DNA from 2 places in the Cupriavidus sp. SK-3 genome. Region 2 is predicted to be linked to the other one. Evidence: predicted binding sites of a transcription regulator. Region 2 holds the regulator's gene; the other holds the start of a gene.
What was found. The regulator NrdR, encoded in region 2, represses ribonucleotide reductase genes. The targets are predictions, from matches to a motif close to CACNANATNTNGTG.

Region 1 (4,170 bases), on a different contig from region 2:
GGCGGCGTCGCTGGCGTACGGCAGGCGCAGCATGTGCAGGCAGTCCTGGAAGCCCATGATGCCCATGCCGACCGGGCGGTGGCGCAGGTTGGAGGTGCGGGCCTTCTCGACGGCGTAGTAGTTGATGTCGATCACGTTGTCGAGCATGCGCATCGCGGTGCGGATGGTCTTCTCGAGCTTGGCGTGGTCGAGCACCTGGGTGCCGTCGGCCTGCTGCTTCAGGTGGGCCACCAGGTTCACCGAACCCAGGTTGCACACGGCGATTTCGCTGTCGTTGGTGTTGAGCGTGATTTCCGTGCACAGGTTGGAACTGTGCACCACGCCCACATGCTGCTGCGGGCTGCGGATGTTGCAAGGATCCTTGAAGGTGATCCAGGGATGGCCGGTCTCGAACAGCATGCCCAGCATCTTGCGCCACAGCTGCATGGCGGGGACCTTCTTGAACAGCTTCAGCTCGCCATTGGCGGCCTTGGCTTCATAGCCCAGGTAAGCGGTTTCGAAAGCCTTGCCGACCAGGTCGTGCAGGTCCGGGCAGGTGGCGGGCGAGAACAGGGTCCACTCGCCGCCTTCCATCACGCGCTTCATGAACAGGTCGGGAATCCAGTTCGCCGTGTTCATGTCGTGGGTGCGGCGGCGGTCGTCGCCGGTGTTCTTGCGCAGTTCGAGGAATTCCTCGATGTCCAGGTGCCAGGTCTCCAGGTAGGCGCAGACCGCGCCCTTGCGCTTGCCGCCCTGGTTGACCGCCACGGCGGTGTCGTTCACCACCTTCAGGAACGGCACCACGCCTTGCGACTTGCCGTTGGTGCCCTTGATGTGCGAGCCGAGGGCGCGCACATTGGTCCAGTCGTTGCCCAGGCCGCCGGCGAACTTCGACAGCAGCGCGTTTTCCTTCAGCGCTTCGTAGATGCCTTCCAGGTCGTCCGACACGGTGGTCAGGTAGCACGACGACAGCTGCGAGCGGCGGGTGCCCGAGTTGAACAGGGTCGGCGTGGACGACATGAAGTCGAACGACGACAGCAGCTGGTAGAACTCGATGGCGCGTGCTTCGCGGTCCTTCTCGCCCAGTGCCAGGCCCATCGCCACGCGCATGAAGAATGCCTGCGGCATTTCGATGCGGGTTTCCTCGATGTGCAGGAAGTAGCGGTCGTACAGGGTCTGCAGGCCCAGGTAGTTGAACTGGAAGTCGCGCTGGGCGTCCAGTGCCGCGCCCAGGCGGGCCAGGTCATAGGTGGCCAGCTTCTCGTCCAGCAGCTCGGCTTCGATGCCGCGGGCGATGAACTTGGGGAAGTACTCGGCGTAGCGCGACACCATTTCGGTCTGGGTGACTTCGGCGCCCAGGATTTCCTTGCGGATGGTGTGCAGCAGGATACGCGCGGTGACCTGGCTGTAGGCCGGGTCCTTCTCGATCAGGGTACGCGCGGCCAGGATGGCGGAGTCGTAGACCTGGGTCATCGGCACGCCGTCGTACAGGTTCTTCAGCGTTTCCTTCAGGATCGGCTCGGCGCTCACGGCGTCGCCAAGGCCCGAGCAGGCGTTGTCGATCAGGCCATGCAGCGCGTTCAGGTCCAGCACGCGGGCCACGCCGCCATCGGTCACGTTGAACGTGACGCCGCCTTCCTGCACGCGGGCGACTGCCTGGGCATTGGCCTGGGCGCGCTCCTGGGTACGCTTTTCACGGTACAGCACATAGGAGCGGGCCACTTCATGCTCGCCCGAGCGCATCAGCGCCAGTTCCACGTGATCCTGCACGTCCTCGATATGGAAGGTGCCGCCGTTGGGGCGGCTGCGCAGCAGGGCGCGGACCACGTTCTGGGTCACTTGCTCGACCACTTCGCGCACACGCGCCGAAGCGGCACCCTGCCCGCCGTTGACGGCGAGGAAGGCCTTCGTCACCGCCACCGAGATCTTGCTCGGCTCGAACGCCACAACGGCACCGTTGCGGCGGATGATCTTGTAATCCTGGTAGCTGCCAGCGCCGGCAGTAGCGGGGCTCGACTGCGCGTTCGCTGCTGCACCGGCGGCGGCGGCGCCGGTGGAAATGTCGTTCTGGGCTGTCTGCATGAGGAACTCCTGTTCTGACCCGTGTTTTATGAGTGACAAAGAGTCCCGGGCAAAATGCGCAAAAAGGCTCTGACACGCCGGCCGGTCTTACCCGGGAGGGCGCGCTGCTTTGCTGGATTCTGCTGGGACTCTTGTGATGCGCCGGCCCTTCGGCGGACCGCAGCCATTGCTGCGGCGGAAACTGCACACCTAGGCCGGCTCCCCGAAAGCACCACTAGATCTAGTGGTCGATGCGAAAAACTGGACTAAGTATAGTGAAATGGGGCGGATTCACCAGTCTTGACAAGCGCTTTTTTGGCGCGATTTCCGGTGCGGGCGCAGCATGCGGCGCTGCGCCATACCCGCCAACCCAAGCGACTCAAGGGATCCCGCCCGACGGTGCGTTACCGCACTGTGACGCGAAATTTTTTTGATTGGGCTGGCCACTCCGATAGGCGCGGACTTTATCAGGGTTTTCCCCAGATTCACGCTATCCCCCAGGCCCCGCAATTGAGGCTTGCTTCAAGGCTGGTCTTTGCGGTAAGGCAACTGCCCCGGAGCCACGCCAGCGGCGGCGGCAAAGCCGGCCCAGTCGAAATGCGGGCCGGGATCGGTCTTGCGTCCGGGTGCGATATCGCTGTGCCCCGCCACCGCGCGCACCGGATAAGCGCCGAGCAGGGCACGCACCAGCGCGGAGGTGGTGTGGTATTGGGCCAACGCGAAAGGCTGGTCGTCGCTGCCTTCAATTTCGATGCCGATGGAAAAGTCATTGCAACGCGGCCGGCCGAAGAATTCGGACTGCCCGGCATGCCAGGCCCGGTCCAGGCAGGAAACGAACTGGACCAGTTCGCCCTCCCGCGTCACCAGGAAATGCGCCGAAACCCGCACCTGATGGATCGTCGCGAAGAAAGGATGGCGGGACGGGTCGAGGCGGTTCTGGAAGAAGGCCTCGATATCGCCGCTGCCGAACTGTCCCGGCGGCAGGCTGATATTGTGGATCACCACCAGGTCGACCGGCATGTGCGCGGGCCGGGCGTCGAAGTTGGGCGATGGAACGCGGCGCGCCGCGGGCACCCAGCCGGCCGGATCCGGGTGGAATCCAGGCCCGGGCGCGAACTTGCCGTTGTCGTGCTCAGGCATCGCGCTCTCCATCGGCGGCCAGCAGCCCACCCATCGGGCCGTCGCGCCTCGCTTCGCTGGCGTCGGCACCGTCGGCCGCGTCGTCGCGGCCCTCGCGGATGCCAAGTTGCTGGATGCGGTAGCGCAATTGCCGGAAACTCAGGCCCAGCAGCGGCGCGGCGGCGGTGCGGTTGAAACCGGTCTGCTGCAGCGCCTGCAGGATCAGGTCGCGCTCAAGCGCTTCCAGGCGACCGGTCAGGTCGATCGGGAATGTCGCGCGGCAAGCCGCTCCCGCCCCTTCGCCCAGGCTTGGCGCCGCGGGCTGCGAAAGCGCAGCCGCGTGCACGCCGGATCGGGATTCCGGCGGCGCTTCATGCTGGATATCTGGCCTGAGACCGGACGGCGCTGCCGGCGCAGCAGGCAGCGGCGGTGGCGCGCCGGCCCCTGGGTAGGCAACAGGCGCCGCCCAGGGCGCCGCATCCGCCGAAGACACAGAGGCAGGCGGGCGCGGCAAGGCCGAATACCCCGTGCCAGCGTCCAGCGGGCCAAGGTCGTCCACCTCGATGGTTTCGCCTTCCGCGAAGGCGTAGGCCCGCTCCAGCAGGTTCTCCAGTTCGCGCACGTTGCCGGGGAACGAATAGTCGGACAGGCGTTGCAGTGCGGCCGCCGAAAGCCGCTTGGGATGGGGATCGCCGTAGCGCACCGCCAAGTGCTCCAGGATGGCGCCCGCCAGCACCGGGATATCTTCGTGCCGTTCGCGCAGCGTCGGCACGCGCAGCGCCAGCACGTTGATCCGGTAGAACAGATCCTGGCGGAACTGGCCGGACGCGACCATCGCGGAGAGATCCTTGTGGCTGGCGCACAACACCCGCACATCCACGCTCTCTTCGCGGCTCGCGCCGATCTTGCGCACGCGCCGCTCCTGCAGCACGCGCAGCAGCTTGACCTGCATCGCCAGCGGCAGATCGGCCACTTCGTCGAGCAGCAGCGTGCCGCCGTTGGCGGCCTGGA
Region 2 (4,170 bases):
ATAGCCGCACATCAGTTGCGGGTTGCCGCTTGGATCCTTGGGGTCTGGCGCCACGAAGAAGCGAGCGAAGCCACGCGCAAGGTCCGCGTCCTCCCATGCCTGTGGCTCCGCCACGCCATTGCCGGAACAATCGATCATGCTGTTGTCGGCCACGGTGCGATCCGACGGCGTGCCCGAACCGAAAAAGCGCACCTGCAGCACGTCGCTCTTGTTCACGGGGTTGGTGGTGCCCGGCAGGCACGACAGGTTGAGGCTCGCGTCCTGGCCCGGGCTGGCGCAGTTGTCGACGCCGCTGATCGTGGGTGACAACGCGACGGTGGTCGGCATGATCCCGCCAGGCGCCTGGGCGATGGGCCCGCTTGCCGGGTTTGTTGCCGGCGCGCTGTTGCCGGCGTAGTTGGTCCATGCGGACTGCCGCACGATGCGGACGATGGTGTCCAGGGCAAAACGGCCCTTCTCGTCGAGCGCGGTGGTGTCGTCGATGGTGCTGTAGTTGGTGCGGGTGCCCATGTATATGGCGGTCGCTGCCAGTGTCAGCAACAGGCCGAGGACCATCGCGACCATCAGTTCAACCAGCGACACGCCCGACTGGGCATGCCGGTACGGCTTGCGGCGCGTACGCATCAGTTCACCGTCCCGGGCGTGGCGACGATGACGATCTGCGGTCGCGTGTTCATGTCGGCGAGATCGGCGCCGGTCCCCAGCGTCTTGGTGCTCAGGCGCGATATCCACCCGATCTTGATGACGATCGGCGCATCGTCGACACGGCCGCTTGCAGCGGCCGTGCAGCCCCAGGAAAAGCCGGACGTCTGGTTATAGGCAACGGTATCGCGGCAGATCACCGCCCGGCCGCCGGGCAGGGCGGCGGCTACCCGGTTCCACCACTCGATCACATCGAAGCGGGCTGTGTCCTGCGCGCAGGAGAGCAGCGTGCTGGCGCAGGCCGTCGTATAGGGATTACGCGTCAGCGCGGGCAGCTGGCTGGTCTGGGTGTCGATGAAATACAGGTTGGGCGCGAGGGCCTCGGCGGCCGCGCCCACGCCGGAGACGGCAGTGTTCGCACGCATGCGTTCGGCCATTTCGGTGGCCAACTGCATGGCAACGGTATCGTAGGAGGCTTGCTGGGAAAAACGCGAGGAATTGAGGAGCAGGCCGGCGACCCCGAGCACGCCAATCGCCAATACGACCATTGCCACCAATGCTTCGAGCATGGCAAAGCCGGCCGTCCCCCGACAGCTTGACTGACCCATTCTGACCCTCGTCCGAAAAGACTACGTTCTTTTGGCTTCGTTCTATTGTTTTGTCACTACTACCCAGGCGGAAGTATAGATATAGGAGTGAAGCCTAGGGCACAGTTTGGAAAGAATTAAACAACGTTCCCGTTACTTTTTCTACTGCTTTCGTGGGGTAGACGTTGAAAACTCATCCAGCATGTCGCGGAATTCCGACACGTCTTCAAAGCTCCGGTACACCGAGGCAAAGCGGATGTAGGCGATCTTGTCGAGCCGGCGCAGCTCCCGCATGACCAGTTCCCCGACCTGGCTACTGGGGATTTCCTTCTCGCCGAGCGCGAGCAGCTTTTCTTCGATGCGGGTGATGGAGGCGTCGATGGCTTCGGCGGAGACCGGGCGCTTGCGCAGCGCCAGGCGCATCGAGTCCTTCAGCTTGTCGCGGGTGTAGTCCGCGCGGGAGCCGTTTTTCTTGACGATGGCGGGGAAGAACAGCTCGATCCGCTCATAGGTGGTGAAGCGGCGGTCGCAGGATTCGCAGCGGCGGCGACGGCGGACTGTATCGCCTTCTTCGGACATGCGCGTGTCCAGGACCTGGGTATTGGAATGAGCGCAAAAGGGGCATTTCATGCCTGACCACCTCGAAGTTTGAACCGGGGCGCGTGCTGCGCGAGCAGCGTCTTTTCATTCTGTGTCGCGCTGGGCTGGGTTGGCAAGGCCCGCCGGCAGCGCTGGCGCGCCGCGGCGGACTGCCGGCCACCCGCGCGTGGGCGGGTGGCGCAGGGGGATCAGCCGTAGACCGGGAAACGCTTGGTCAGGGCTGCCACTTGCTCGCGCACGCTGGCGATATTGGCCAGGTCGTGCGGATTCTCAAGCACGTCGGCGACCAGGTTGGCCACCACGCGGGCTTCGTCTTCCTTGAAGCCACGGGTGGTCATGGCCGGCGAGCCCAGGCGGATACCCGAGGTGACGAAGGGCTTTTCCGGGTCGTTGGGGATGGCGTTCTTGTTGACGGTGATGTGCGCTTCGCCCAGGACCTTTTCGGCTTCCTTGCCGGTGATCTGCATGGCGCGCAGGTCGACCAGCATCACGTGGCTCTCGGTGCGGCCCGAGACGATGCGCAGGCCGCGTTCGGTCAGGGTTTCGGCCATGACGCGGGCGTTCTTGACCACTTGCTGCTGGTAGGTCTTGAACTCGGGCGACAGGGCTTCCTTGAAGGCCACGGCCTTGCCGGCAATCACATGCATCAGGGGGCCGCCCTGGATGCCGGGGAAGATGGCCGAGTTGATGGCCTTCTCATGCTCGGCCTTCATCAGGATCACGCCACCGCGCGGGCCGCGCAGGCTCTTGTGGGTGGTGGTGGTGACAAAGTCGGCGTGCGGAACCGGGTTCGGGTACTCGCCGGCGGCGATCAGGCCGGCGTAGTGGGCCATGTCGACCATGAACAGGGCGCCGATCGATTTGGCAACCTTGGCGATGCGTTCGAAGTCGATGCGCAGGGCGAAGGCCGAGGCGCCGGCGATGATCAGCTTGGGCTTCTTTTCCTGTGCCAGCTTTTCCAGCGCAACGTAGTCGATGTCTTCGTTGGCGTCCAGGCCGTAGCTCACCACGTTGAACCACTTGCCGCTCATGTTGAGCGCCATGCCGTGGGTCAGGTGGCCGCCTTCGGCCAGGCTCATGCCCATGATGGTGTCGCCCGGCTTCAGGGTGGCGAAAAACACGCCCTGGTTGGCCTGCGAGCCGGAGTTGGGCTGCACATTGGCGGCTTCGGCGCCGAACAGTTGCTTGACGCGGTCGATGGCGAGCTGCTCGACGACGTCGACGTACTCGCAGCCACCGTAGTAGCGCTTGCCGGGATAGCCTTCAGCGTACTTGTTGGTCAGTTGCGAACCCTGGGCGGCCATCACGGCCGGCGAGGTGTAGTTTTCCGAGGCGATCAGCTCGATGTGCTCTTCCTGGCGCTGGTCTTCCTTCTGGATAGCGGCAAAAATCTCGGGGTCGATCTGGTCGATCGTATAGCGGCTGCGTTCGAACATGGCGAAAACTCGTCTGAAAAAAGGAGATCCGAATCGGCTTCGGGGTAGGGCGCGCGGGGAAGGCACATGCGACCAGCGCCGGAAAGCGTGGCTAGTCCGGCGCAGGGCGCACCCTGCTTCCCATTCGCTGCCCAGGCGAGCGGCAGGCGCTTGATACATCGCGCCAGAGAAACTTGCGCTTCCTCGTGGTAGTGCCCACTGACTTCGCCAGTCGCGCAAGATGGAATGGTTGGCGGCAGTTTAACGCGAGGCGCTGGCTCGCTGCAAGACGGCGGAGAGGGCTCGCCGCCCGAAAGTCAACGGCTAGTCTGTCAGGTAATGTAATTGTTGTAATGTCGGGCGAGGGTATACACCGGGTCGGGCCGGCTGTCCGTTACAATCGCGGCCATGAGCAACAATGTGTGGGCCTTGCGGGTGTACTGGGAAGACACCGACGCAGGCGGCGTGGTGTTCTACGCCAATTACCTGAAGTTCTTCGAGCGCGCCCGGACCGAGTGGCTGCGCTCGCTTGGCGTCGAACAGCAAGCGCTGGCCGATGAGACCGGTGTCGTCTTCATCGTCAGAAGCACGGCGGTGGACTACAATGCCCCCGCCCGTCTGGACGACATGCTTGAGATCCGGACCCGGATTGAACGGGTTGGTCCAGCGTCTGTCCAATTCGCCCAGGAAGCCTGGCGTGGTGAGCAATTGCTGGCTACCGGCGCCATCCGGGTCGGATGTGTCGATCGCACCACATTTCGCCCGACGCCCATTCCCGCTCCCGTCCTAGCAACCATCAAGACCGCTCGATGAATCCCGTGACCGTCACGCAAGACCTGTCGATCATTTCGCTGGTGCTGCACGCCAGTGTGCTGGCGCAGGCCGTCATGGCCCTGCTGCTGGTGATGTCCCTGTTTTCGTGGACA

Region 1: the regulator NrdR is predicted to act here: its motif matches at 2,274-2,287, upstream of CF70_RS32315 (ribonucleoside-diphosphate reductase subunit alpha).

Annotation. Positions count from the first base shown of each region.
Region 1 covers NZ_JFJV02000291.1:59,380-63,549, forward strand. The annotation lists gene CF70_RS32315 (ribonucleoside-diphosphate reductase subunit alpha) at 1-2,061, opposite strand, end outside; gene ampD (1,6-anhydro-N-acetylmuramyl-L-alanine amidase AmpD) at 2,563-3,180, opposite strand; gene CF70_RS32325 (sigma-54-dependent transcriptional regulator) at 3,173-4,170, opposite strand, start outside.
Region 2 covers NZ_JFJV02000102.1:138,523-142,692, forward strand. The annotation lists gene CF70_RS10640 (PilW family protein) at 1-624, opposite strand, end outside; gene pilV (type IV pilus modification protein PilV) at 624-1,211, opposite strand; gene nrdR (transcriptional regulator NrdR) at 1,392-1,859, opposite strand; gene glyA (serine hydroxymethyltransferase) at 2,018-3,265, opposite strand; ZMP/ZTP riboswitch at 3,388-3,490, opposite strand; gene ybgC (tol-pal system-associated acyl-CoA thioesterase) at 3,653-4,057, shown strand; gene tolQ (protein TolQ) at 4,054-4,170, shown strand, end outside.